One region of the Symbiobacterium sp. genome, then DNA from elsewhere that is predicted to be linked to it. Evidence: riboswitches for the same ligand, from Rfam matches in the RefSeq annotation. Region 1 holds a riboswitch; the other holds the start of a gene.
The links. Region 1 has a riboswitch for cyclic di-AMP ahead of AB2385_RS12240 (CAP domain-containing protein). Riboswitches for the same ligand answer to the same signal wherever they lie in the genome.

Region 1 (21,257 bases):
CATGTGCTGACGGTGCAGGCCTATGACCAGTCCGGCAAGCTGGCGGCCGAGCGGTCGTACAGCTTCGACGCCTCCGCCGTGAAGGTGGAGCTGAACGGCCGGGTGCTGGACTTCGCGCAGCCCCCGGTCGTCGAGGACGGCGTCACGCTGGTTCCCTTCCGGGCCATCGCCGAGGCGTTGGGCGCCGAGGTGAACTGGGACGCCGGTACCCGGACGGTGATCGCGTCCCGGAACGGCACGGAGCTCCGCCTCACCATCGATGACCCCGTGCCGGTCATCAACGGCAGGCCGGCGGAGCCGCTGGCGGTTCCCGCCCGCGTGGTGGGCGGCTACACGATGGTCCCTGCCCGCATCATCGCCCAGACGTTCGGCATGAAAGTGGACTGGGACCCCGTCAGGCGGACCGTGGTGATCCACTCGCCCGCCCCCGCGGACGAGCCTTCCCCGGCGGACGCGGCACAGCCCTGAGCGAAAGGAGAACAACTCTTCCGGAGACGTCACATGCTGCGGCCGGACCTCCTCCACAGGGGTCCGGCCGCTTCGTTGCTGCCCCCGGGGCGCGGCGGTTCTGAGAATTATTGTGAATACTGTGTCAAGCCTCTTTTTCCATAGTAACAGATTCGTTACAATATAGGATGCTGCTCCGAGTTGACTGATTTTCCATATCAATCTCTTTATTCCGCGCACCCTTCCATGGGCTGCCCCACTGAAGCGGCAGCCCCTCTCCCCGGGAGGACATCGCGCACCGCCCTGGCAGCGGATCCCGTCCCGGATGCAGCATGGCCGACCCGAACAGGAAAAACAGAGGCAACGGAGGGGGACACAGTGCGTCGTGTGATCGCAGCCCTGCTGGCTACCTTGCTCGCGCTGGCCGGCGTGCCCCGGGCGGATGCCAGCAACTACTGGCCGTACGTGACCGCCGGCAACAACGCCGAGGCGGCCGGCGACCTGCGGACGGCAGTCGCCAACTGGGAGAAGGCGCTTCCGCTCATCAAGGGAAGCGGCGAATACAACATGTGCGGCGTCTATGCGCAGAAGATCGCCCGCGCGCGCGACCAGTGGGGCGACCTCGACGGGGCCATCCGCTATTACCAGGCGGAAATCGAGTGCTGGGAGAAGGCCGATGCCAAGGAGGGCACCAGCAAGCGCGAGGACTGGATGCGCTGGGACCGGATGCGCCTGGAGCAGATCATCCCCCGGCTCGAAGTGTTCGTGGCCCAGCCCACCGCAGGCGTCAAGCCCCGCAACCTGGCCAAGCACGAGCCGGCGTTCGGCGTGCTCATCGGGGGCACCGTGGACCGGGATCCGGCGATCGAGAACAACCTGAGTGCGGTCCGCTGGGTCTACGGCAAGCCTTACGGCATAGTCATGATCTACGATGAGGTTGGCCGCGACTACATCAACGCCGCCCGGGAGGTTCTGGATTCCGGCCTGCCGCTGCAGATCGCCTGGCAGCCGACACGGGGCCTCCACAGCGTGACCGAGTCGGCAGTACGGGCTTACGCCAGGGCCCTGCGGGAGTACGGCCGCCCGGTCTACCTGCGGTTCGCCAATGAGATGAACGGCAGCTGGGTGCCGTGGTACGGCAACCCGGAACTCTACGAGGAGAAGTTCCGCCTCGTGGCCCGCATCATGCGGGAGGAGGCGCCCAACGTGGCGATGGTCTGGGCGCCGAACTACGTGGGCGCCGACTACATGCAGTACTACCCCGGCGATGAATGGGTCGACTGGGTCGGCGTCAGCGCCTATCACGACGCCCACTTCCTCGCCGACATGAGCCAGAGCGACATGATGAACGGCCTGTATTATCAGGGCCAGAAGGCGAATCCCCTGGACAAGTTCAAGGAGATCTACGCCACCTTTGCCGACCGCAAGCCCATCATGATCGCCGAGACGGGCTACAACTACGGCAACAACACGCCGGCCTCCAGGGCGGCGGGGCTGCGCGTGTACGACTCCTCCCAGTGGGCCGCCGACACGGTGCGGTACGTCTACGCCTACCTGCCGATGATCTACCCCCGCATCAAGATGGTGGGTCACTTCAACGTCGAGGACACCGTCGACAAGCAGGAGTACCTCATGTCCCGGAATCGCACCCTGCTGAACGCCGTCCGTGAGGCCATCGCCAGCGAGTGGTACCTCTCCAGCCTGAGCCAGGTCCCCGAGAGCCACTGGCTCCCGGCCGAGCAGGCGGTCCTCCCCGACAAGGCGCGCCTGGCCAGCTACGTGTGGCTGGGCGACCGGGGGCTGGGCCGGGTGGAGTGCCGCCTGGACGGCCGCCTGCTGGCCACGAGCTACAAGGTGCCCTACGAGGTGGAGATTGACTTCACCCGCATCACCGGCCAGCACACGTTCACGGTGCAGGCGTACGACAAGTCGGGCAAGCTGGCCGCCGAGGTGTCCTACAGCCTGAGGAGCCTGGCGGGCAGCGGGCAGAAGAGCGCCCGGCTGCTGAAGCCCGCGCAGGGAGTGAACAACGCACAGGCGCCGGGCCCGGAGCAGGTGCAGACCTGGCGGCGGGTTCCGGTGATCTACGACGGGGTGACACTGCTCCCCTTTCTAACCCCGGCGTAGGCTGTGCATCCGGAGCACGGGCCGCCCAGGGGAACCGGCAAAGGCCCCGGCCCCAACCCACCGCATCGCAAAATCGCGACCCCCGCACCCCTTTGCGGGGGGTCGGGGCGCTTCACTGCCGCCTTGGCTATCCGCGGCGCAGCCCCTGCAGGCGGAAGCCCTCCGCCAGCAGGTGGAAGGTCGCGGCCGCAAGCCCGAGGGCAAGGCCGGGGTAGAAGGCGATCCAGGGGGCCCGCAGAATGTTGTAGCGGTTCGCACCCAGCATCTGCCCCCACTCGGGGAGGTACTCCACGGCCATGACCCAGCCCTCCCCGCGGACGGCGACCGTACCGCCCACGTAGATGCCAAAAACGGCCAGCTGCCCCATGAGCAGGAGTACCCACGCCATCTCCGACGAGAGCATCACCAGGATGTCCGCCCGCATGAGCGGCAGCACGTGCCGCCGCAGGATCCGGCCGGGGGTGGCCCCCAGGGCGCGGGCGGCCTCCACGTGGGGCATGATCAGGATCTCCTCCACCCGGCGGCGCACCTGCTCGGCCATGCGCGGGGCGCCGGAGAGCACCAGCATGGCCACGTAGACTGCGAGCCAGCCGGCCTGTCCCGGGATGAGCCAGCGCAGACCGCCGAGCGTCATGGCCACCATGGCCAGGGCCGGGATGGAACCGAAGCCCACGGCCGCAGCCCGCACCAGGCGGCCTGACCGCCCGCCGGCCCAACCGGCCCGGAGGCCCGCTGGCAGGGCCACCGCCACGCGCAGGAGGTTCACCAGCGCCGCCAGGCCCAGGGTGTACCGGGCGCCGTAGATGACACGCGAGAGCACGTCCCGACCCACCATGTCGGAACCGAGCACGTAGCCGAATTCGCCAGGAGCGAAAGGCGCCAGACGCAATCGCCGGCCATCCATCTGGATGTAGACCCCCATGTGCGGGTCGGGCAAGGTGATCCACTCGGGCAGGAGCAGCATGACGACCAGCCCGAGACAGAGCACGAAGCCCACCAGCAGCGGCAGATTGAGCCGCCTCACGAGGCCTCCCCTCCTTTGAGCTGCGGGTTGGCCAGCGCCCGCAGGGTGACCGCCAGGCCGTCCATCACCACGAACCAGAGGCAGAAAATCAGCCCGATGGACGCCACCACATGGGGCTGGCTGTAGCTCAGCCCCCGCATGAGCCCCGAACCGATACCGTAATGGTTGGTCAGTACCTCCACCACCAGCTGGCTGGAGAGCGTCACGTTCAGCATGGCGGGCATGCCGTTCAGGGCCCGCGGCAGGGCGTTGCGCATGGCGTGCTTCAGCACCACCCACACCTCGGGCACGCCCTTGGCCCGGGCAGTGCGGATGTAGTCCTCCCGCATCGCCTCGTCCAGCGCGGTGGAGAGGAGCCGGGCGGTGTAGGCCATCGGGATGATGGAGAGCGCCACCAGCGGCAGAAGCCATCCCCGCTCGCCGCCCTGCACCCCGAGCACCGACCAGAGGCGCACGCCGAAGTTGCGGTAAGACCAGATGGTGAGCTGCTGCCCCAGCAGGATCAGGAGGAAGTCCGGCACCGACACCCCCAGGACGGAGACGCCCGCCCCAAAGGCGCGGGCGCCCCGGCTGCCCAGCACCAGCACGCCGAGCAACAGGCCCAGGACGATGCCCACCACCAGCGCCCCGGCGAACAACTCGAAGGAGTACCACCAGGCCTCTTTCAGCAGGGGGAGCAGCGGCAGCACCGTAAACGCCGTGCCGTACCACTTGTCCACCGTGAGGGTGCCCCGGGCCAGCCCCATGAGGTATTCGCCGATCCCCCTGCGGTACTCGGCCAGGGACCAGCCATAGACCAGCCCGCCGCTGTCAGCGTCGACCGGCTCAACCCGGAACTTCTCCGTTGTGCTCGTGCGCACTTCGCCGAGGCTTCCGCTCACGGTGAACTCACCCGTAACCACCACGCCCTCGGGCAGCATGGCGACCAGGACCACGATCGTGGCCGAGAGCACCAGCAGTCCGAGGCGCAGGCCCCATTCACGCAAAAGGCCCAACCCGCGCAACCAGCGCCGCAGCACGGTACGCGATCACCCCTCGTCCGCTTTTTCGCAAAATTGGACGAGGGGTGATTAAGTTTCGTTCGGTTTAAATTACCTGTGATTATCTATAGGGACTCGACATACCCGACCACCCGCTGCACCACCGCCAGGTAGCGGCGGCGGCCGAACAGCCAGCCGCGGTCGAACGCCGCCACCTTGCGCAGGAGCCGCGTGCCGGGGATGGGGGCGTAGAGCACCAGGCGAGCGATGCGCCCCCTCCCCTTGTAGAGCGTCACCGGATCGAGGCCGTAGCTCACCGGACCTCGGGTGAGCCGCACCTCCCAGTGGTAGGGGCCGCACTCCCCCCGGAGCAGCCCGTCGCGCGTACCCACATCCAGCAGGCGAACCTTTCCGAACATGACAGAATCCCTCCTGAGAGGGATTCTGGTCAACCATTCGCCTGCTTAAACGCGCAAGGAATCAAGAAACTCCTTCGATTTCAACGGCCGCTCGGTGCGGGCCAGGATGTAGGCCGTCAGCGCCCGGTCGATCTCCCCGCCCACCTCGCCGCCGAGGCGCACCACGTGCGCCCGGCGGATGTCGCCGTCCAGGAGCCGCTTCATGCTCTCCAACGCCCCGAGCGACAGGCGGATGGCGCCCTCGCCCTCCGCCGAGCAGGCGGGGCAGAGCACGCCGCCCAGGACGGGCGAGAAGCGCACGCTCCCGTTCTGCTGCACCGCCTCGGTGCCGCACCCCACGCAGGCCGTCAGGCTCGGGCGAAAGCCCAGCATGGAGAGCAGCTTCAGCTCATACGCCCGGAGCAGCGGCTCCGGCGGCAGTTCGGGCGCGTTGAACAGGTGGAGGCTGGTCAGGAGGAGCAGGTAAGCCGCCTCCTGCCGCTGCCGCTCCGGCAGGAGGGCATCCATCAGCTCGCAGGCGTACGTGGCATAGGCCATCCGTACCAAGTCCTCCCGCAGCTGCCGGAACGACTCCACGATCTCCACCTGGCTCAGTGTGTCGAGGTTGCGGCCGGTGAAGAGTTGCGCCCGCACCTGGGAGAAGAGCTGGGTCGCGGCCGCAAGGCGGTTGCGGGGGCGACGGGCGCCCCGAGCCACTGCCTCCACCTTCCCCTCCTCACGGGTGAGCAGCACGACAATCTTGTCTGCTTCCTGGAAGTTCCGCACCCGGATAACGATTCCCTCGACGTTGTACAGTGCCAAGTTGCCACCTCCACCCTGCCCCATGATAACACGCCTGCAGGGGACCGGCCCACCCGGGAGAAACCTGGCTGCACAAGTTGTTTGGTTTCCACAAACTTGAATGCATGTTTATTGTCGGTATTGACATGTTTCCCGTTGCATGTTGAATACTGTCGTGATATAAGGAAAGATGATGCAGAGTGACCTGTGGAGGTGGTAGCGTCCACCTTCCAAGCGCGTTGCGGCTGCCGAGGAGGGAGCGCCACCGTGGAACGCAACAGCCGGATGAACAGGCTGAAGCGGCGGTTCCTGCTTCTGGCCCTTCCCATCGCCTCCGTGGCCTGCCTGACGGAATGGCTGCTGCTGCGCCACTCCGGGCAACCGGCCCCCTTCCTCCTGCTGCTGGCGGCCGTCGCGGCACTGGCGCTCGCCCTGCTCTTATGGCGGCGTCAGCGAAGCCTGCGGTTCGTGGAGGCCGCCGTGGCCGTGGGAGTCGCCGCGGCGGTCTTTGTGTTGCTCAGCGAGGCCCTCTTCGGCCCGGAGGAGGCCGCCTTGAAGCTTCTCAGCAGCCTGGCGCCCTGGGTGCCGGTCTCCCTCGCCGCGATTCTCCTGCCGCTGGGCGGCCGCAGGGCCACCGCGGCGGCCAGCCTCATCTACCTGGGCCTGTTGGCCATCGGCCTGAACTATGTCTTGCAACGGGGACTCACGGACTCCCCGCTGCTGGGCGCGCTGCTGCAGTTCTACCTGGCCAACGGGGTGCTCCTTGCCCTGCTCTTCGCCTGGGCGGAGTTGCAGCGTCAGTACGACCGGACGCGCCACCTGGCCCGGTCTATGGCCGACCTGGCGCACACCGACCCGCTGCTGGGCATCCCCAACCGGCGCCAGATGCACCGGCTGATCCAGCGGGAGATCCACTGCGCCGAGGACGGCCTGCAGCCGGCCGTCATGATCATGTTTGACGTGGACCACTTCAAGCAAGTAAACGACACGTACGGGCACGAAGCCGGCGACCTGGTCCTGCGGGCGATCATCGGCTCGGTGAGCCAGACCTTGCGGTCCACCGACGTGGTGGGCCGCTGGGGCGGCGACGAGTTCATCGTGCTGGCGCGCGTGGCCGACCTGGCCCAGGCCCACCAGGTGGCGCAGCGGCTCAGCGAAGCGGTCGCAGAGCGGTTGAGCGACCGCTTCCTCACGGTGACCATCAGCGTGGGCGTGGCCACCTACCACCCGGGCGACACCGTCTCGTCCTGGGTCAGGCGGGCCGACCGGGCGCTGTACAACGCCAAGGCGTCCGGCCGCAACCAGGTGGTCGTGGGTTCGTAACACGCCCCGTTCATTCGCAAAGCAGCCATCGAGGCGAGGGGAACGCCCCTCCCGCCCCGATGGCTGTTCTGCTTGTGCACCCCGGCTATTCCGCAGCGAGACCGGCCAGGATGGCAACCCCGGCGCTGGCACCGATGCGGGTGGCCCCCGCCTCTATCATCGCCAGGGCGGTGGCCGTGTCGCGCACGCCGCCCGAAGCCTTCACGCCCATCTCCGGTCCAACGGTCCGGCGCATCAGGGCGACGTCCGCCACGGTGGCCCCGCCGTACCCGAAGCCGGTGGAGGTCTTGACGAAATCGGCACCGGCCTCCTGCGCCAGCCGGCACGCCGTCACCTTCTCCTCGTCCGTCAGCAGGCCGGTCTCGAGGATCACCTTCACCAGGGCCTCGCCGGCCACCGCCTCCACTACCGCCCGGATGTCGTTCCGCACCACGTCAAGCCGGCCCGACTTCAGCGCCCCGACGTTGATCACCATGTCGACCTCCCGGGCGCCGCGGGCCACGGCGTCCTCCGCCTCCACGGCCTTGATCTCGCTGCGGTTGGCCCCCAGTGGGAAGCCGATCGTGGTGCAGACCTTGACGTCGGTGCCCTTGAGCAACTCGGCGCAGAAGGGCACCCAGTACGGGTTGACGCAGACCGACATGAACCCGTACTCCCGCCCTTCGGCGCAGAGCTGGCGAATCTGCGCCTCGGTGGCATCGGGCTTGAGCAGCGTGTGATCGATCATCTTGGCGAGCTGTGCGCGCGTGATGTGCTTGGGATCCATCGCCGAAACCTCCTCGTCGCAGGGCGGCAGCCCTGGGATGTACTCAGTCTTCCCGGCGCATGCGCTGACTCCCGGTGTAGCATTCGCTGGCGGCAGAATGGACACCTGCCAGTGAAATGGGCGCCGCACGCCCTCCCGGCTGACAGGGCCATTGACAGCAATGCCACAAATTATGCATGGACTTAAGCTACCGAAAACCGTTAAGCTAAGGCACGTACCCGATCGACCACAGCCGCTGAATTCCGACTTCGGAAGCGGAGGACCCAGATTTCCGGGGCCAAGTGCAGCTGCGCTGCGGCTGCCCGGGCGACACTCCTGCCGTCCGCGCCCGTCAGCTAACTTCGCAAGCGTTGCAGGGGGAGACACTCTCCTCCGTGTCTGTGGCGATCAGTCTGATCTACAGTAAGGAGGAGCCCAACATGAAGATTACGAAGGTCAAGGGCCTGGCCATGGCCCTCGCCGTCGCCGCCACCGTGCTGACGACGGCCGCCCCGGCCTCGGCAGCCACCGTTCGCACCTACACTTACACCTACACGTACAACACTCGCACCAGCCTGGCCAGCCTGCTGAGCCGCTACTATCCGCAGGTGCAAATCACCTGGTACACCCCGAAGACCACCCAGACCACCGTCAAGCAGCCTTCCCAGCCGACGCAGCAGACCCAGCAGCCCAAGCCGCAGACTCCCACGCCGGCCCAGCAGTCGCCACAGACCCCGGTGAGTGGCCTCACCGCCGCCGAGCAGCAGATGCTGAACCTGGTCAACCAGGAGCGGGCCAAGGCCGGCCTCCAGCCGCTGCAGGCCGACCTGGAGCTGACCCGTCTGGCCCGGCTGAAGAGCCAGGACATGATCAACAAGGGCTACTTCAGCCACAACTCGCCCACCTACGGTTCGCCGTTTGATATGATGAAGGCCAACGGTATCACGTACCGGACCGCGGGCGAGAACATCGCCGGCAACCAGTCGGTGCAGGCGGCCCACACCGCCCTGATGAACTCCAGCGGCCACCGGGCCAACATCCTGAACGCCAACTACACGCACATCGGCATCGGCATCGTCGAGGGCGGCCCTTACGGCATGATGTTCACGCAGATGTTCGCGGGTCGCTAAGTACGCAGGCAGGGAGGCACTTTCACGTGCCTCCCTGTTCCATTGTATTGTATGCCGCAGGGGCGGCGAGCCGGCGCCACTCCCGAACGGTGCGGAGTGCGTGAGACTCGTGTCTGTGTTCCGGGTTGGGCGTCTCTCCCGGTTCGAAAGCCTGGAAGCAGACCTCATCTGCCCCCTCGACTTCCACCAGCAGCTTGTCATTGACCGCGGGCGCAATGTGCCAACCGTTCTTCAGATCAAAGGGGGAGATCTCCAGGCGACGGAAGGCAGGGTCCCTGTGGCCGCCAGGACTCTGCCAGCTCCTGCGTCGCGGCAGCGGAGGACTGGCAGCACCAAGCTGCCGAGTAGTGGCAAACCCCTCAGCGGCCCGAATAGGGAACAGCAACGAAGGAGGGCAATCCGTTTGGGTTGCCCCTCTTTTTCTTCAGTCGGATAGTAACCTTTCGGTTAGTGGAAAACACACTTTCGTGAACCTCTTGGTGTATTGACGGTCCCCGCAAAAAACAATAGCATGAAAGCGAAGTGGTAATGACAAGTCATGACCAGTAGTGACAACCAGTGGGGAAATCCTTCGTCCTGAAGGCAAGCAGGTGAGTGAGCATGCTCAACAAACAAAGTTCAACTCCTCTCTATAACCAGCTCCTCGATCTCCTGATCAAGACCATCGAGACTTCAGCCAAACCGGACGACAAGATGCCCTCCGAGCGCGAGATCTGCGAACGGTACGGCGTGAGCCGCACCACGGTCAGGGCGGCCCTGAGGGAGCTCGAGGAACTGGGCTACATCTACAGGCGCCACGGCAAGGGGACCTATGTGTCGGCGCTGTGGAAAGAGATGAAGAACCTCTCGGACACCTACAGCTTCACCGAGCACATGAAGCAACTGGGCATGCGGCCGGAGACGCGCATCCTCTCCTTCGAGATGACCAGGGCCAATCGCTCCACCGGCGAGCGGCTGCGGGTGCCCGAGGGGTCAGACATCTATAAGCTGCGCAGATTGCGCCTGGCCAACGGAATGCCCATGATGCTGGAGGTCACGTTCATCCCGCTGCACCTGTTCCCCGGCCTCAACCTGAGCCTGTTGGAGAGCATGCCTCTGTACGACCTTTACCGCACCCGGTACGGCCACGAGCTCAAGTATGCCGACGAAGAGTTCTACGCTTCGCTGGTCCAGGACAAGGAAGCCGAGTTCCTGGGCGTTCCCGTGGACTCGGCCTGCCTGCGGCTGATTCGCACGACCTACAACGCGAAAAATGAAGTCGTGGAGTTCACCATCAGCGCAGCGCGCGCAGACCAGTTCGTGTACAAGATCCGGCACACCTTCAAATAAAGGACGCAGCAGCAATACCTCATCGGGGGGAGATTCCCATTCTCGCAGCATCGGTGGAGGAACTGCAGCGGGTGGGGGCGGCGGTCACCGCTCGGGAAATCGCACAGCAGCCTGAACTCTGGGCGGAGACGTTTGCCTCCTACCGCCAGCAGCATGAACGGTTCACCCAGTTCCTGAATGCCATCACGCAGAAGCACGGCCGCGTGCGGGTGCTCTTCGCCGGCGCCGGCAGTTCGGCCTACGTGGGGGATGCGGCCCTGCCCTTCGTTGCGCTGACGGGCGACCAGGCCGCCTTCGCCTTCCACGCCACCCCGACGACTAGCATCGTGGCCAACCCCACCAGCTACCTGCGGCACGATGAGCCGACCCTGCTGGTGAGCTTCGCCCGCAGCGGCAACAGCCCGGAGAGCACCGCCACCGTAGACCTGGCCCGGCAACTGGTGAAAGACCTGTACGAGATCGCCATCACCTGCGCACCGGACGGGAACCTGGCCAGACAGGCCAGGGGGAACGAGCGCAGCCTGCTGTGGCTCATGCCGGAGCGCTCCAACGATCAGGGTTTCGCGATGACCGGCAGCTTCACGTGCATGCTGCTGGCCACCCTGCTCCTCTTCGACCGTCGCCCGCTGGCCGAGAAGGAACGGTACGTCAGCCAGATCTGCGCGATGGGGCGAGACGTGATCGCACGGGAAGAGGAGATCCGCGCCCTCGCCGGGCTCGATTTTCAGCGCATCATCTACCTCGGCTCGGGACCGCTGGCCGGCGTCGCCCGCGAGGTGCAGCTCAAGGTACTGGAGCTCACGGCCGGGAAGATCGCCACGCTCTGCGACACCTCCCTGGGGTTCCGCCACGGGCCCAAGTCGTTCGTGGACGAGCAGTCGCTGGTCTTCGTGCTGGTGTCGAACGACCCGTACACCCGCCAGTATGACCTCGACATGCTGCGGGAAGTGCACGACGACGGCATCGCCCGGCTGGCCTGCGGCGTTCTGGTGCGGCAGGAGGCCACGCTGCCCATGAAGGTCTTCGCCTTCCCGCAGGAGTACGCGGCCCTTCCGGACGGGTACCTGACCGTCCCCTTCACCCTGTTCGGCCAGATCCTCGCCCTGCACACCGCGGTAAAGCTGGGGAACAAGCCTGACACGCCCAGCCCTACCGGCACCGTGAATCGCGTCGTCAAGGGCGTGACCATCCACAGGTTCCCTGAAGGCGAGTAAAGGTGGGATTGCCCCATGATCGGATGCATCATCACCGGGCACGGTGGTTTCGGACCGGGGCTGGCACAGGCGCTCAGCATGATCGCAGGGCCGCAGCCGCACCTGCATGTGATCCCTTTCCGGGAGACAGAGTCTCTGGAGACCTTCGAGGGCCGGCTGAGGGACGCGCTGGCGGAGCTCCTGCGCGAGACCGGCGGCGTGCTGATCTTCACGGACCTGATGGGGGGGACCCCGTTCCGGACCGCCATGCTCGCCGCCAGCCAGTACGAGAATGTGGAAGTCTTGACTGGAACGAATCTTCCCATGCTGATTGAGATCGGGCTCCTTCGCGCCGCGGAGTCGGATGTCAGAGCCCTGGCCGAGCAAGCGGTCGCGATTGGCACCAGCAGCGTCGAGCATGTCCGCCTGCAGCAAGAGCGCCGGCCGGAACCGCCGGCGGGCAGCGAAGAGGGTATCTAGCCATGTGGGAGATCATCCTGGCCTCGTCCATCGTGATGCTGATCTTCGTATTCCTGACGCTGGCCATCTACTATGCCGCGAACACCCGGGGGTTGAAGAAGCGACGGGAGCACTTCGAGCGGCTCCACGCCGAACTGGCGCCCGGCCAGATGGTCGAGTTCGCCAACGGGATTTACGGCAGGACAGTGGCCGTCCGCCAGGACACGGTCGATATCCAAGTGAAGTCGGGCGCCGTGATGACGGTCTCCCGTTACGCCATCTCGGCAATCATCAAGGAGGAGGACTAGTATGCCAAACATCGTCCTAACCCGGATTGATAATCGCCTGATCCATGGCCAGGTGGCGACCCTCTGGTGCTCCTCGGTGGGAGCGAACCTGATCCTCGTCGCGAACGACAAGGTGGCCAACGACAAGATGCGGCAGTCTCTGATGGACATGGCGGCGCCCGCCGGCGTGGAGACCCGCTATTTCACGCTGGAGAAGACCATCAACGTCATCCACAAAGCATCCCCGCGCCAGAAGATTTTCCTCATCTGCGAAACTCCTGCTGACGTCGTGAAGCTTGTGGAGGGAGGTGTGCCGATCACCAAGGTCAACATCGGGAACATGCACATGGCGGAAGGGAAGAGACAGGTAGCGACAACGGTGGCCGTCGACGACAACGATGTGGCAGCTTTCCGGCGCTTGCAGGAGCTTGGCGTGGAACTGGAAATCCGGCGCGTTCCGACGACCCCACCCGAGGATGTGTCCAAGCTGTTCCGGTAGCGCGAGTTCTCCTAGAGGAGGCGAGTCTCGCTGATGGACGCGGATATCACTGCCATTCAGGTCATCCTGGTGTTCCTGGTAACATTCATCGCCGCAATCGACCAGTTTAACTTCCTGGAATCCCTGTATCAGCCGATCGTGATGGGACCCATCATCGGTGCGATCATGGGCGACGTCCAGACCGGTCTGATCGTCGGCGGCACGTACCAGCTGATGACCATCGGCAACATGCCGGTCGGTGGCGCACAGCCGCCCAACCCGGTCATCGGCGGCATCATGGCCACCGTGCTGGCCATCTCGCTGGGCCTCGAGCCCAACGCTGCCGTCGCTGCGGCCATCCCGTTCTCCCTGCTCGGCCAGTACGCCGTGACCACGATCTTCACGATCATGTCCCCCGTGATGGCCTACGCCGACAAGGCGGCCCACGAGGCTGACCCGAAGAAGATCGCGTGGATCAACTACGGCGCCATGGGCTTCCTGGGCCTGGTGTTCGGCATCATCGTCACCCTGTTCTTCGTCGGCGGCGCCACCTTCGGCAGCACGGTCGTCAACGCCATCCCGGCGTGGCTGATGAGCGGACTCAGCGCAGCCGGCGGCATGATGCGGTTCGTCGGCTTCGCGATCCTGCTGAAGGTGATGATCTCCGGGGAGATGTGGGGCTTCTACTTCATGGGCTTCGCCCTGGCCAACCTGCTGGCCAGCATCCCGCAGCTGAGTGGTTCGGCCCTGCTCCTGCTGGCTCTGATCGGCTTCGCGTTTGCCTACTGGGATTATCAGAATCAGACTGCGGTGAAGTCGGCTGCGGCCGCGGGTGGCTTCGGCGGAGGTGACGAAGATGGCATTTAGCATTCCCGATCAGTACAAGGACCTGACCCCTGCTGAACCGCTGGATAAGGCTACACTGAACCGGATGGCCTGGCGCTCGGTCTTCCTGCAGGCGTCGTTCAACTACGAGCGCATGCAGTCGGCCGGCTGGCTGTACTCGATCCTGCCCGGACTGCAGAAGATCCACAAGAACAAGGACGACCTCGCCGCCTCGATGTCCCACAACCTGGAGTTCTTCAACACCCACCCGTTCCTGGTCACCTTCGTGATGGGCATCGTGCTCTCGCTGGAGCAGAACAAGGCGGACATCAACACCATCCGTGCCGTCCGCGTCTCCGCCATGGGCCCGCTGGGTGGCATCGGCGACGCCATCTTCTGGTTCACGCTGGTGCCCATCGCCGCCGGCATCACCTCCAACATGGCGCTGACCGGGAACATCGCAGCACCGTTCGTCTTCCTGCTGATCTTCAACGCCGTGCAGTTCCTGGTGCGCTTCTGGCTGATGCACTGGTCCTACCAGTTCGGCACCGACGCCATCAAGATGTTCACGGCCAACGCGAAGCAGTTCACCCGTGCGGCGAGCATCCTGGGCGTCTTCGTGGTGGGCGCGCTGACCTGTCTGTACGGCGGCACGACCGTCAACATCAACATCCCCAACGGCTCCACCTATGAGGCCGTCCCGATCACCACCGTCGTGAGCGCCGAGGAACTCAGCCGGTACACGGACCTCGGGGCCACCGTCCAGGAACTCACCTCCGGCGACTTCCTGGTGACCTACAACGAGTACAACGAGGTGCCGGTCACCATCAACATCCAGCAGATCCTGGACGGCATCGTCCCGAAGCTGATCCCGCTGGCGCTTACCCTGTTCCTCTACTTCATGTTCACCAAGAAGGGCTGGACGCCGCTCAAGGCCATCGGATTCCTGCTCCTGCTGGGTCTGGTGGGCTCCGGCTTCGGCCTGTGGCCGTCGATCTGGTAATGCAATGCGAAGTCCCCGCCGGTCCGAGGACCGGCGGGGACTCTGCGCGCCTGGGGATCACCCCCTGAGCAGCCGCGCCAGATCCCGGGCCGTGATGCCCTGGATGTACCGCCCCACGTCCAGCGGCTCCAGGGCTGCCTCCAGGTGGTCGTCCAGGGGCAGGCCCACAAGGGCCTTCTCCAGCTCCGAGAGCTCCGCACTGCTGAAGAAGTCGCCGTAGATCTTCACGGCCTGGATGCGCCCCGCCTCCACCTGCATGTAGGCGGTGACCAGCCCAGAGGGGAAGCGCTCCTCCACACGCACGTCGTAGGCCGGCGAGGCGCCGTAGTTCCACTCCCAGGTGGCGTACTTCTGGTCGCGCAGCTGCCGCACCTCTTCCAGCTGCGCGGGGGTGAGGGCCATCTCCTGGAGCCCCTCGGTCTGCAGGATGTGCTCCTTCAGCAGCTGCTTGAACTCCTCCATCGAGACAGGCCGGGGCGCGTGGGCGTTGATGGTGGTCACCCGGCTGCGCACCGACTTCACGCCCTTGGACTGGAATTTGGCCTCCCGCACCTTGAGGGCGCTGGCCACGACCGTGATGTTGGAGTTCAGCATGATGCACCCGTGGTGCAGCACGCGCCCCCGCCGGACGTACTGGGCGTTGCCGCAGAACTTCTTGCCGTCGATGGTGAGGTCGTTGCGGCCCGTGAACTCCGCTTTCACCCCGATCTTCTCGAGGGTCTTGATCACCGGCACGACGAAGACGGCGAAGTTGAGGTCCGGCGCGGCCTCCTTGTCCACGATGAAGGTGTAGTTCAGGTTTCCCAGGTCGTGGTAGACCGCACCGCCGCCCGAGAGCCGCCGGACCACGCGGATGCCGTGCTCCGTCACGTATTCTTGGTTGATCTCCTCGTAGGTGTTCTGATGCCGGCCCACCACGATGGTGTTCTCGTTCTGCCAGAGGATGAAATAAGACTGCGAGGGGTCCAGCCGCTCAAACACGTACTCCTCGAAAGCGAGGTTGAAGTACGGGTCCGTGCTCCCCGTCTCCAGGTAGATCATCCGGCTTTGCTCCTTTCAAGCGGGGCCGCCCGGCCCCGCTCACTCTCTCATTCACCGGGGCCGCCGCCTTTCCCGGGGCGGATGGCCCCTTTTGACGCGCTTACAATAGACTTTCGCACACGGAAGACACTCCCCTCCCCCGGAGAGACTATTCTTCCCGGCCGCGTTGACCCGCCCGGCCCGGGCACTGTATAATATACAGGAAACTGTAGAATGGAAGGGGTGGATTGGGTTGGTGCGCTTCGCCATTGGCGGTCAGGTCGACAAGAAGAAGGTGGCGGAACTGGTCCGGCAGGTGGGCGGCGACGCCGTTCAGGTCACCGAGGCCAGCGACCTGGAGGCGGCCATGCAGGTGAAGACCGGCAAGGCCGACTACTACCTGGGCGCCTGTCACACCGGCGGCGGCGGCCTGGCCATGGCCATTGCCATGCTGGGCAAGTCTCAGTGCCTCACCGTCTCGATGCCCGGGCGGCCGCCGAAGGAAGAGGAGATCCGGAAGGCGGTGGCGGACGGGGTGAAGGCGTTCGCCTTCACGGCCGACCACGCCGAGCGCGCGGTACCGATGATCGTGAAGGCGATCCTCGAAAGGAGCCAGGGTTGATGTCGCTTGAGACCTACCCCCTCCCCGCCCTCTCCCTCGCGGAGGCAGCCGCTCTCCAGTGGCGGCTCGTGGACCTGATCCACCGGCACTTCGACGGCCACGCGATCCTGCAGACCGGCGACCTGGGCGTGGTGCCCGGGCTGGGGCGCCCGCGGGCCACCGCCCAGGTGGAGCGGGTCCTCGCCGACCTCTTCGAGGCGGAGGACGCGGCGCTGGTGCGGGGGGCGGGCACGGGGGCGATCCGGGCGGCCCTGCAGGCGCTCCCCGGCGCCCGGCGGATCCTCGTCCACCGGGCCCCCGTCTACTCCACCACCCGCGTCACCCTCGCGGCGATGCGGCTGGAGGTGCTCGAGGCGGACTTCCACGACCCCGCGGAGGTGGCCCGGGTGGCCCGGGAGGTGGACGTGGCGCTCGTGCAGCACGCACGGCAGCGCATGACCGACCGGTACGACATCGGCGCCGTCATCCGCACCCTGCGCCAGGCGGCGCCCGGGTTGCCCGTCATCACCGACGACAACTACGCCGTCTGCAAGGTGCCCGCGATCGGCGTCCAGCTCGGGGCCACGGCCTCGACCTTCTCGCTCTTCAAGCTCCTGGGCCCCGAGGGTGTGGGGTGCGTGGTGGGCGAGGGCGCCCTCATCGAGCGCATCCACCGGGACGCCTACTCCGGCGGGACGCAGGTGCAAGGTCCCGAGGCCATGGAGGCCCTGCGGTCGCTGGTCTATGCCCCGGTGGCGCTGGCCCTGCAGGCGCAAGTCGTACAGGAGGTGGTCGACCGGCTCAACGCAGGAGAGGTCCCCGGTGTGGCAGCGGCCGCAGTGGCCAACGCCCAGTCCCGCGTGGCGCTGGTTCAGCTGGAAGAACCCATCGCCGACCGCGTGCTGGCCGCAGCCCCGCAGTTCGGCGCCGCCCCCTATCCGGTGGGCGCCGAGTCCCGTTACGAGGTCTCCGCCATGTTCTACCGCGCATCCGGTACCTTCCTGGCCGACCGACCGGATCTGGCCCCGTACCTGCTCCGGATCAACCCGATGCGGGCGGGCGCCGAGACGGTCCTCCGCGTGCTCCGGCAATCGGTGGAAGCTGCTTCGAAGCCGTAAAGGAGAGATGACGCGTGGAACTGCTCAAGCTCGTGGTCGCAGCACTCATGGGCGGCCTCGCCGCCTATCTGGCCCAGCAGGGCATCGCGGTCTTCAACGACGGCCTCCGTCCCATCCTGCCTGAGTTCCTGGAAGGGCGCATGAAGCGCCGTGAACTGGCGCTCACCTCCTTCGCCCTGAGCTTCGGCCTCGTAATCGGTTTCGGCATCCCCTTCTCCCTCACCAGCCAGCTCATCCTGATCCACAGCATCTTCCTAGCCACCGACATCATCGGTACCTCGTCCCCCAACAAGTGGCTGGCCGCCGGACTCGGCGCCGCCTGGGGCGTGCTCCTCACCATCGGCCTGCAGGCGGTGGTCGACGCCTTCGCCCTGCTGCCCGTGAACTTCCTGGACGCCCTTGGCCAGGTGAGCTCTCCCATCGTCTCGGCCTTTGCGGTGTTCCCGGCCCTCGCCGTGGCCCTGCACCACGGGTGGCAGAAAGGCGCCATCACCCTCGCCATCCAGCTGCTCGTCCGCCAGCTGGTGGTGCGCTTCAACCCGATCGCCATCGGCTCCGCCAACATCAACCTGAACGTCGAGGGTACCGCCCTGGTCGTCGGCATGATCCTGCTGCTCATCTTCGCCGCGCGTGAGAAGGCCGACGTGAGCGCCGAGACCAGCCTGGCCGCCGTTTTCTCCGACCGGGTGAAGCGCATCAAGCAGAACGCCCTGGTCCTCTCCGTCATGGGCGCCCTGGTGGCCGCCGCCGCCAACCTGGGCGTGGTCGCCGGCGACCCGATCAGCCTGAGCCTCGCGGCCGAGGGCAACCTGCTGGACGCCGGCATCGCCGCCCTGGCCCGGGGCATCGGCTTCGTGCCGCTGGTCGCCACCACCGCCGTGGCCACCGGCGTCTACGGCCCCGTCGGCATGACCTTCGTCTTCGCCGTGGGCTTCTTCTCGCCGCACTGGATCGTGGCCGCCATCCTGGGCGCCGTGATCATCTTCCTCGAGGTCGTGCTGCTGGACGTCATCGCCCGGTTCCTCGACCGGTTCCCGGGCATCCGTCAGGCCGGTGAGCACATCCGCACGGCCATGACGAAGGTGTTGGAGGTCGCCCTGCTGGTAGGCGGCATGATCGCCGGCAACGCCATGGCGCCCGGCCTGGGCTACTTCGTGGTCGCCGCGCTCATCGTCCTGAACGAGGCGGCCGGGCTGCCCGTGAACCGGCTGGCCATCGGTCCGGTCGCCGCCATCGTGACGGGCATCCTGATCAACATCCTGAAGCTGCTGACCCTCTTCACCCCGGCGTAATCAATCCGGAAACCGCGGGGGCGGGGCGTGGCCCCGCCCCCGTGCTCAGGGGAGGAACACCGCATGAACCCGTGGCAGTCGGACCTCTACCGCAAGTACGGCCGGGTGGCCATGCAGATCGCCGCCGACCTGCTCTCGCTGCGCCCCGGGGACCGCATTCCCCGCGTGCAGGACTACGCCCGGCGCTGCGAGACGGGGAACGGCACCGTGCAGAGCGCCCTGCGGTCGCTGGTGGACGCGGGGGCGGTGCAGGTGGAGGCCCGTGGGCACCTGGGCACCTTCCTGGTGCAGGCCGACTACCGCAAGCTCCGGGAGATCGCCGGGTTCACCTCGCTGCTGGGGTTGATGCCCCTGCCCTACACCCGCCGGTACGAGGGGCTCGCCTCGGGGCTGTACGAAGCGGTGCGGGGCAGCGACATCCCGTTCAGCCTCGGCTACATGCGGGGCGCCAGGAGCCGCGTCGCCGCAGTGCGCCGCGGGCAGGCTGATTTTGCGGTGCTCTCCCGCCTGTCGGCGGACCTGGCGGTGGCCGAGGGCGGCGTCGTCGCCGTGATGGGGCTCGGTCCCGAGAGCTTCGTCTACCGCCACGGCATCCTGCTGGCCAACCCCCAGTTCACCGGCATCACGGACGGCATGCGGGTGGGGGTCGACCCGCAGACCCTTGACCAGGCCCGGCTGACCGAGCTGGAGTGCCGCGGCAAGCAAGTGGAACTGGTGGAGGTTCCCTACTCCCACCTCATCCCGCGGCTCCGGGAACACCAGATCGACGCCGCCATCTGGAACCTGGACGAGTTCTCGGCCGGCATGATGGAGGTGCACTCCCTGCCGCTGCAGAACCCGGAGGCCGTGCGGGTGTCGGAGACCGCCACCGAGGCCGTGCTGGTGATCAACGCCGACCGCCCCGACCTGGAGCGGCTCCTGCCGGAGACTATCGCCCCCGCCGTCGTGCGGCAGGTGCAGGAGGAGGTCCTGGAGGGGCGGCGGATTCCCTCGTACTGATCCAGAACACGTTTGGGAGGGAGCCCCTTGTCGCTGGAACTGCGACTCCAGCTGCTGGAAGAGAGCGGGCAGATCGGCCCGGAGGTGGCGGATCTGACCCGCCATGTGATCCGAAAGGTCGAAGAGCGCTACGGCGTCGCACTCACGGAGGAGAACGGTGCGATGTTCGTCACCCACCTGGCGGTGGCCCTGGAAAGGCTGCGCACCGGGCAGGCCATCGACGTCATGCTGGCGGAGGGGCTGGCCGAGGTGAAGGCATACCCCCGGGAGTGGGCCTTCGTGAGCGAGGTCGTGGCCGGGGAGGCCGGGCGCCGGCTGGGCGTGAAGATGCCGGAGGGGGAGATCGGCTTCCTCACCGCGCACCTGATCACCCTGCTGCACCCGGAGGGGCTGTGACGTCCCGGTGGCGCCGGTCGGTGGCGGCCGCGCAGGCAGAGCTGGGCCGCTCGGTGGTCGCCCTGGCGCCCGGGGCGGCCGACACCGACCGGGAGGACGGCGTGCTCCGCTTCGGCGTGAAGGACACCGCCGCCATTGAGGACGGCCTCCGCCGGCGGCTGGCCGCCGAACCCGGCCTGGGCTGGCTGACGGTGGACCGGGCGGCGCCCGGGGGCCGGGCGGTGGACACCGGCCTCACCAACCCGCTCACCGGGCGGCCGATGACCGGCTCCACCAGCGGCGGGCCGGTGAACATCCTGCTTGGCCTCATCGACTTCTGCGTGGGCACGGACGGCGGGGGCTCCGTGCTCGGACCCGCGCTCGCCACCGGCCTCGCCGGCGTGATCGGCGCGGGGATGGGGCTCGTCTCGTCCGTGGAACGGGTCTCCACCGACGGCTACCCCTTCCGGCCCAGCCTGGGCGTCATCGGGCGCGACTGGCCCACCGCCCGCGCCGGCCTGGCGGCCCTGCTCAGGGCCGCCGGGGTGGCGCCGCCCCCCGCAGCCGACCTCGCGGGCGTGCGGGTTGCCGTACCCCGCCCGGGCTCCGTGACGCTGCCCGACGGGGCCGACATGGCGGCGGAACTGGCACCCTGGCTCGCGCCCCTCTGGGCGGCCGGGGCGGTGGCCGTGGAGGTGGATATGAGCGGAATCGCCGCCCGTGACCGGTCCCTGGACCTGCTGCGGCGCCTCTGGGACTCCGCGGACCTGGCCGTGACCCTGGAGGGGCCCGTGGACCTCTACGGCCTGGGCGACTCGGTGGTGGGGGTCCTGGGCAGGCCCGGCGCCCAGCTGCAGGCCCTGGGGGGCAAGTACCTGCTGCGGTCGGTCAACCTCGCCGGCTGTACGGGGGTGGCTCTGCCGGTTCCCCGGCTCGCCTCGGGCCTCGTCCTGGCCGGCCCGCCCGGCGCCGCTGGCGCCGGCCGCACCCTGGCGGCGGCGGACCTGCTGGCGCCCTCCCTCAGGATGCCGCCGGTCTTCGGGCGATACTTCTTTCAGCTTCCCTGACGGTACGGCTCCCCTGATTCGGCACACACCCGGGAGGAGGATTCCATGGCGCACATCATGACGGTTCTCGGCCCGATCAACCCCGCCGAACTGGGCCCCACCCTGATGCACGAGCATCTGTTCATCGACCTCTCGGGACGGAAGCGCGACCCCGACACCATCCTGGACAACCTCGAAGTCGCCTGCCAGGAGGTCGCCCACCTGCAGCGGGCCGGGGGCAGGGCGCTGGTGGAGGT
Region 2 (7,085 bases), on a different contig from region 1:
CCAATCTCTGGTGCGGCGCCCACCGGCCTTCCTGACTGTCTCCGCTCGGTGGCGGCGTTAGCTATCTTACGACGCGCGCCTCCCTTCGGTCAACACCCTCGCGGCCGCTTTGCGACAGAAAAAATGTTCTGGCGCAGGGTTCCACGCACCTCACCCGGCCGCGCTCCGGCGCCGGAGCGCGGCAAGGGCGAGCGCACATATGTATGTAACCGCCTCGTCGGCAGCCCGATGGCGCCCGCCCTTTTGACCCCCGGCGGCCGCTTGCAAAGGCGGGAGAAACACCCGGGCGCGGCCAGGGCCGTTCCAGCCCGGGCCGCGACCTGTTCCAATCAGTGCAACCACCGGGTCAGCCGGGGCGCGGACTGACGCTGACCCAGACGGTACAGACTTGTGGCACCGCAACCCCTGCCGCCACGGTGCGTTTCCGCGATGCGCCGGCGCTGTTCACAACGCCCCCACCCAGCGCTGCCCCGGGTTCAGGCTCCGGCTGCGCCCCATCAGCGCCAGCACGTCTTCCCGGCCGTAGCGCCTGCGGAAGAAGCTCCAGTAGAGGTACTCCTCTTTGGAAGCGAAGGGCAAGCCCCGCGGGGTCCGCTCCCTCGCGAGCACTGCTCCCGGCACCGCCCGCTGGGCGTACCGCTCCAGCGTGGGGCCGATCCCCGTACCGATGGCAAACTTCTCTTTGGTGCGCCACACGGTCCCGGGCCTGAGGTAGCGCTCCGCAACGAGCCGCACGATCCACTTGCCCTCCCCTTTCCGGCGCTTCAGGCCGGGCCCCATGCGGAACGCCAGCTCGACCAGCGACCTGTCCAGGAAGGGCATGCGCACCTCCAGGCCCTGGATGGCGGCCATGCGATCGACGCGCTGCAGGCCGGTGTTGTGCAAGGCCGCGGTGAGGGCGCGCAGTTCAGCCGACAGCGCACGGTCGGCCCCATCGAACTCGGCGAGATAGTGGTAGCCGCCGAACAGCTCGTCGGCGCCCTCGCCGGAAAGCACGATCGGCACGTGCTCTGCGGCCAGGGCGGAGGCGAAGTAGGTGGCCACGGCGCCGCGGACCAGTGCAGGGTCGCACGACTCCAGGGCGTCGACGATCCGCGGGATGGCTTCCACCACTTCCGCCTCCGTGAGCACCCGCTCGTGGTGGATCGTCCCCAGGTCGGCTGCCACCTGTCGGGCGTGTTCCAGGTCCGCCGACCCTTCCATCCCCACTGCGAAGGTGTGCAGGTCGCCTCCAATGTGCCGCCGTGCGACGGCCGCCACCAGGCTGGAGTCGAGCCCTCCGCTCAGGAAGCAGCCCACGGGCCCGGCGCCGGCCAGCCGCTTCTGAACCGCCTCGTTCAGCGCGCGGTCCAGGGCTTTGACCGCTTCCCCTGCCTCGGTCACGCTGACCGGAGGCGCCGGCAACCGGTCGAAGGCCTCGACCGCTCCCCCGACCCGCCAGCGGTGGCCGGGCGGGAGCGCCTGCACCCGGGGCACCTCGGCCACCAGGGCCTTGATCTCGGAGGCAAAGAGCAGGTTCCCCTCCTCGTCCTCGCCCCAGTAAAGCGGCTTCACGCCCAGGACGTCCCGGGCGAGGAAGAGCCCCGTCTCTTCCCCCCAGATCGCCAGAGCGAACGGACCGTCGAGGCGCTCCACACAGGCGGGGCCGTAGTCCTCGAACAGGTGGAGCACCACCTCCGCGTCCGACTCGGTCCTGAACGTGTGGCGCCCGGCCAACTCTTCCCGGAGCGCCCGATGGTTGTGAATCTCCCCGTCCATCGCCAGCCAGAGCGTCCCGTCTTCGTTGGCCAGCGGCTGCAAGCCGCCGTCGCCGCCGCGCTGGAGGCAGCCGAGGCCCCAACCGGCGGGGGCGGTCCAGATGTGCTGGCCGTACCGCCCCCTGTGCGCCATCGCCTCCAGCATCCGCGCGATGCGGACCCGGTCAGCCTGGCCGGCGATGCCTGCGATCCGACTCAACTACCGGTTTCCCCCCTTCACCAGTTCTCTGGCCGCCGTCATGGCGATGCGCTCCGCCTCGCCGATCACCCTGCCCGTCTGCCGGTCGCACGCCCGGCAGGCGCCGTCGTCGAAGCGGACGGCCACCTCCCCTCTCGCTGCCGGGTTGCCCATCAGGTGCGGAGCGTCCAGCAGCCCCGTGCGCACCGCCGCCGCCAGGGTCGGCGCGTGGGTGAGCGGGTCGTCCACGCCGGGCGGCGCCAGCGCGGCGATGGCGTCCAGCAGCAGCCGGGCCTCCCGCACCAGTTCGGCCTTGCGCTCCTGCACCGCCTCGTCCCGCGCCATGTCCGGCAGCCCCTGCAGGGCCAGCTGGATCGCACCCATGGCCACGTGGCAGGCCTCTATCACGTCCTCGGCCGTGGCGGCGTGGTGGTACTCGGAGTGGCTGACGACGTGCACGATGTGCGGCTTCACCGTCATCTGCAGGAACGTGGAGGCTGCCAGGTGCCCCTTGGCCCGGTCGAAGCCGGCCGGCATCGACGTGAGCCCCGTGCGGCACTCCCGCCACACCCGGAAGTCCGGGCCGGCCAGGGACTCCACCAGTTCCAGCTTGGCCAGCATCTTCGCCAGGTCCATCGCCGGCGAGGTCAGGGGCGGGTTGTTCCACATGAGCTGCTGCACGTAGTCCCGCACACCGGCCTGGCGGGCGTTGTAGGCGGCGATGTAGGCCGCGGCCACAGCCACCACGTCCGGGGCGTCCCTGAGGGACCAGTGGTGGCTCTCGTTGGACTCAACCGGAATTCCCCGCTCCGCGTGCCAGCGGAAGACCGCCTGCACCTCCGGGATGGACTCCGTGAGCGACCGCCGGGAGCGCCCGTCCAACTCGCTGTACCAGAAGAGCGGAACCGCCGCCCAGGCGTTGTGGATGGTCTCGTGCAGCATCTCTGCCCAGGCCAGTTGATCGCGCGTGCCGCTGTAGCAGCGCATGAGCGGGAAGTTCCCGGTGCGGGACGCCGCGTAGAGCGCCCGGAGGTCGTCGGCCGTCCGCACCGGCACCCCTCCGGCGCCGTGCTCCCGGGGGTCCATCTCCTCCGGGCGGAAGAAGTGCTCCTGGGCGTTCTGGTCGGTGCCCAGGCTGATCACGTCCAGCACGCCCGCCGCGCTGATGCGGCGGATGCCCTCCGCCGTCGCCGCGACAGTGGGCTGCCCGAAGTGGTGGCGCAGGAGCGGGAAGGGATGCTTCCACTCGATGCGCTCCACCAGCCGCTGGGGCGGAATCCCGCCAGCGGCGCGGGCGGGCTCGCCCCGCAGGAAGTCCACCACGTCCTGCCAGCTGGCCGACCCGCCAAAGATGGCGGTGAAGAAGCCCAGGTCCCGCGCCTCTGCCGCCACCGGATCGGTGGCGCCCAGGACCCAGCGCCGACCAGCCTGCCCCTGCTCCCGGGCCAGCCGGACAAGATGGGATAGAACCGCCCGGCCGGACTCGGGGGTCAGTCGGTAGCCCACGGCCACCATTTCGGGATCCCACGCCGCCACCTCGGCCAGCAGGCGCTCCACGGAGACGGCGGGGCCGAGGGCGCGCACCTCGTAGCCCACCTGCTCCGCCAGCTGCAGGAAGCGCACCACACCCCCCACGTGGACGTCGTCGCCGATGGCGGCGCCAATTACCCTTCGCTTAGACAAGGCCCATCACATCCCCTTCCAGCGCGTACTGGCTGATTCGCTCCGGCCCCCAGCCCGCCATGCCCAGCCGGGCCAGGGTCCGGCCGGTCTCCCGGAAGTCGACGCCGCACAGGCCGTTGGCAAGCTGGATCAGCCCGTCCGTGACCGGCGTGGCGACGCCGCACGCCTCGCCCAGCGAGGCGATGGGCACGAGACCGGTGGGCACGTCCTCCCAGATGTAGCGGTGGTTAAGGTGAGAGGGAGCGGCCACGTCAGCGTAGGCGGTGGTGGCCTGGATCGCCTCGTACAGCGTGGGGCGCTCCACGCCGTAGGCCTCGGCCAGCCACTCCCGGGCGGTGAGGGCGCCCACGCCCAGGGCCCGGGCTACGGCCACCCGCTCCTCGTCGAGCCGCTCCAGCAGTGCCGCCACCGACGGGGTGATGCCTTCCACGTAATGACGGAAGGCGCCGCCCGTGGACTCGACCCGTCCCGCGTTCAGAAGGGTGACTCCGGGATGGAAGATCGCACCCACGTTGTCCAGCGAGGTCTTCCAGACCCAGCGGGCCGGCATGAACTGGGGCAGGGCGGGCTTGATCGCCGCCAGCAGTTCGCCCGTGCGCGAGGCCGGCAACGCCGCCGCCAGCACCCTCCGCTTGACGCCGTGAATGCGGGCATGGCAGGGCCCCACCTTGCGGCTGGCGTAGGGGAAGGTTTGCGCCTCGCCCAGGGTCACGTCCGCGGTGCAGCCCTCCTCCCGCAGCACATGGGCAAACTCGACAGCCCCGGCGGTGCGGCCGGGGAGCAACAGCACCCGCTGGCCGTCCCGCAGGTGGGGTGCGCAGAGGCGGGCCATCTCCCGGTGCGCCGAGGCGGGCAGCGCCACCAGCAGGACGTCGGCCCACTCCAGCGCCTCGGCCAGGGTTTCCGCCACCCGCACAGGTCCGAACCCCTCCACTTCGCCCTCCAGGAACACGCCGCCCGCGGCGCGTACCGGCTCCAGCGCCGCCGGGCTGCGCGCCCACAGTGCGACGGGGAAGCCCATCACGCCCAGATGTCCCGCCAGTGCGAGCCCGCCGTGCCCTGCACCTATCACGCAGTACCGCAGCATGTTCTCCACCCTCCTCATCGGCGCTATAGCTGGCACCCGGCCAGGCTTGGGGAACGGAAAAGGCGCCGGCCGAAATCGGCCGACGCCCGCCTGAAGGCACAGCAGGGCTCAAGGTCTGGCGACCCCCATTGGGAAATGGAGAACAAATGGAAGGGCCCACCACCTTGACCACGCTTACGAGGTTAGCTGACGGACTCGGAGCGCCAAAGCGTGCCCCTACGCATCCTCCGCTCCAGCCGGAGCCTCGGGTGCGATTCGCCCCAGAGATGTGGGTCCCCCGCTCCCCGCTCGCCACGGGGATTCAGCGATCAGGCGGGTCCTGCACTATTCCGCTTCCGCAAGCGAGACTATTCTAGCAACTGTCCCGGAGCTCGTCAACCTCTTTCTGGCAGTTGCTCAGAAGGCCGGGATGACGGCACCGCCATACTTCTCGTTGATGAACTTGGCCACGGCGTCAGACCGCAGCAGGGTCATCAGCTTCTGGATCTCCGGCCGGTCCTCGTCGCCCTTGCGGACGGCGACGACATTGGCGTACGGGTTGTCCTCAGCCGACTCCCGGGCAAGCACGGTGGCCTTCACGCCCAGGTTCTTCTCCGCGTCCAGGTAGTAGTTGGTGTTGATCACCGCCGCGTCCACGTCCTGCAGGCTGCGGGGCAGGTACTCGGCCTGAAGCATCTGCAGGTTCAGGTTCCGGGGGTTCTCCACCACGTCCTTGGGCGTGGCCTCAACGCCGACCCCCTCCTTCAGGGTGATCAGCCCCTGGTCAGCCAGCAGCTTGAGCGCCCGGCCGGCGTTGGTCGGGTCGTCGGGGATGGAGACCGTCGCACCATCGGGCAGCTCGCTCAGGCTGTTCACCTTGATCGAGTAGAGCCCCAGCGGCTCCAGGTGGACGGCTCCCACCGACACCAGGTCGAGCCCGCGCTCCTTGTTGGAGTTGTTCAGATAGGGCAGGTGCTGGAAGTAGTTGGCATCCAGATCCCCTTCCGCCAGAGCGATGTTGGGCTGCACATAGTCGGTGAACACCACGATCTCCAGGTTAATCCCCTCGGCCGCCGCCTCGTCCTTGATCGACTCCAGGATCTCGGAATGCGGAGTGACCGTGGCCCCCACCTTCAGGGTCACCTGCTCCTGCTGCTGAGAGGGCTGCCCTCCCTGCTCTCCCTGCACGGGAGCCTTGCTGGCACCGCCGCAGCCCGCCAGGAGCCCCAGCGACAGGACCAGAGCCAGCACGAGACGCACATTCCGGTTCATCTCACACTCACCTTCCTCAATTTCTGTTGCGTCTATTTATGCGTAAACCTGTTTGCCAGGTTATCGCCAATCCACTGCATCACCTGGACCAGGACCACCAGGACAACCAGGCTGACGTACATCACGTCCATCTGAAAGCGGTTGTATCCCCACTTGACGGCCACGTCGCCCAGGCCGCCGCCGCCGATGGCGCCGGCCATGGCCGAGTAGCCCACCAGGTTGACCAGCATCAGTGCGGTGCCCCGCACCAGGGAGGGCCTGGCCTCGGCCAGCAGGACCTTGGTGACCACCTGCCAGTTGGTGGAGCCCATGGCGAGGGCGGCCTCGACCAGGCCGGGGCTCACCTCGTGGAGCGCCTGCTCCACGACCCGGGCCATAAACGGAACGGCCGCCACCACCAGCGGCACGATGGCCGCCGTGGTGCCGATGGAGGTATGCACGATCGCCCGGGTGAGCGGGGCCACGGCCACCATCAGGATCACGAAGGGCGTGGAGCGCCCGATGTTGACCAGCACCCCGAGCGTGCGGTTCAGGGCCGGTGCCTGCCAGATCCCGCCCCGGGCGGTGATCACCAGCAGCACGCCCAGCGGCACGCCGAAGAGCAGCGTGAACAGGGCCGCAACCCCCGTCATGTAAAGCGTCTCCAGGGTTGCCTTGAAGATCATCGGCCCCAGGTCAGCCACGCTGGATCACCTCCGGTGAGACGCCGCGCGCCTCCAGGTACTGCAGGGCGGCCTGCACGTCCTCCGGCCGGCCCGTGAGCTCCACCAGCAGCCGGCCCACGGTGGTCCCGGCGATGCGCTCGACGGCACCCTGCACGATGTTGGCATCCACCTGGAAATTCCGAACCACCGAGCTGATGAGCGGCTCCTCGGCCGACTGGCCCACGAAGAACAGCGCCACCAGGACGCCCTGCGGGCTCACGTGAAAACCCGTGTCGCGGAACGGCTCGTAGAGGAGCTGCCGCAGCCGTGAGCCCGGCCGCCCGACCAGTTCCAGCACCCGGCCCTGCTCCACCAGCTGTCCTTCCTCCAGAATGGCCACCGAGTCGCAGACCTGTTTCACGACCTCCATCTGGTGTGTGATCAGCAGGATGGTCAGCCCGAGCCGCCGGTTGATCTCGCGCAGC

Region 2: linked by a shared signal. The riboswitch ahead of AB2385_RS12010 (NAD/NADP octopine/nopaline dehydrogenase family protein) and the one ahead of AB2385_RS12240 (CAP domain-containing protein) in region 1 are both predicted to bind cyclic di-AMP.

What each region holds. Positions count from the first base shown of each region.
Region 1 covers NZ_JBFNEH010000038.1:1,850-23,106, forward strand. Annotated here, with positions in the region: gene AB2385_RS12200 (stalk domain-containing protein) at 1-468, shown strand, start outside; gene AB2385_RS12205 (glycosyl hydrolase) at 826-2,574, shown strand; gene AB2385_RS12210 (ABC transporter permease) at 2,702-3,598, opposite strand; gene AB2385_RS12215 (ABC transporter permease subunit) at 3,595-4,617, opposite strand; gene AB2385_RS12220 (hypothetical protein) at 4,704-4,997, opposite strand; gene recO (DNA repair protein RecO) at 5,043-5,798, opposite strand; gene AB2385_RS12230 (diguanylate cyclase) at 6,045-7,100, shown strand; gene deoC (deoxyribose-phosphate aldolase) at 7,186-7,851, opposite strand; cyclic di-AMP (ydaO/yuaA leader) riboswitch at 8,090-8,231, shown strand; gene AB2385_RS12240 (CAP domain-containing protein) at 8,286-8,975, shown strand; gene AB2385_RS12245 (GntR family transcriptional regulator) at 9,576-10,304, shown strand; gene AB2385_RS12250 (SIS domain-containing protein) at 10,376-11,518, shown strand; gene AB2385_RS12255 (PTS N-acetylgalactosamine IIA subunit) at 11,534-11,977, shown strand; gene yajC (preprotein translocase subunit YajC) at 11,980-12,264, shown strand; gene agaV (PTS N-acetylgalactosamine transporter subunit IIB) at 12,266-12,742, shown strand; gene AB2385_RS12270 (PTS mannose/fructose/sorbose/N-acetylgalactosamine transporter subunit IIC) at 12,776-13,588, shown strand; gene AB2385_RS12275 (PTS system mannose/fructose/sorbose family transporter subunit IID) at 13,578-14,549, shown strand; gene AB2385_RS12280 (lipoate--protein ligase) at 14,607-15,590, opposite strand; gene AB2385_RS12285 (DUF2620 domain-containing protein) at 15,826-16,191, shown strand; gene AB2385_RS12290 (aminotransferase) at 16,191-17,288, shown strand; gene AB2385_RS12295 (YhfT family protein) at 17,303-18,580, shown strand; gene yhfZ (GntR family transcriptional regulator YhfZ) at 18,644-19,579, shown strand; gene AB2385_RS12305 (PRD domain-containing protein) at 19,607-19,975, shown strand; gene AB2385_RS12310 (hypothetical protein) at 19,996-21,021, shown strand; gene AB2385_RS12315 (phosphotriesterase) at 21,067-21,257, shown strand, end outside.
Region 2 covers NZ_JBFNEH010000037.1:189-7,273, forward strand. Annotated here, with positions in the region: gene asnB (asparagine synthase (glutamine-hydrolyzing)) at 445-1,956, opposite strand; gene AB2385_RS12005 (methionine synthase) at 1,957-3,618, opposite strand; gene AB2385_RS12010 (NAD/NADP octopine/nopaline dehydrogenase family protein) at 3,611-4,705, opposite strand; cyclic di-AMP (ydaO/yuaA leader) riboswitch at 4,862-5,022, opposite strand; gene AB2385_RS12015 (MetQ/NlpA family ABC transporter substrate-binding protein) at 5,102-5,956, opposite strand; gene AB2385_RS12020 (methionine ABC transporter permease) at 5,989-6,639, opposite strand; gene AB2385_RS12025 (methionine ABC transporter ATP-binding protein) at 6,632-7,085, opposite strand, start outside.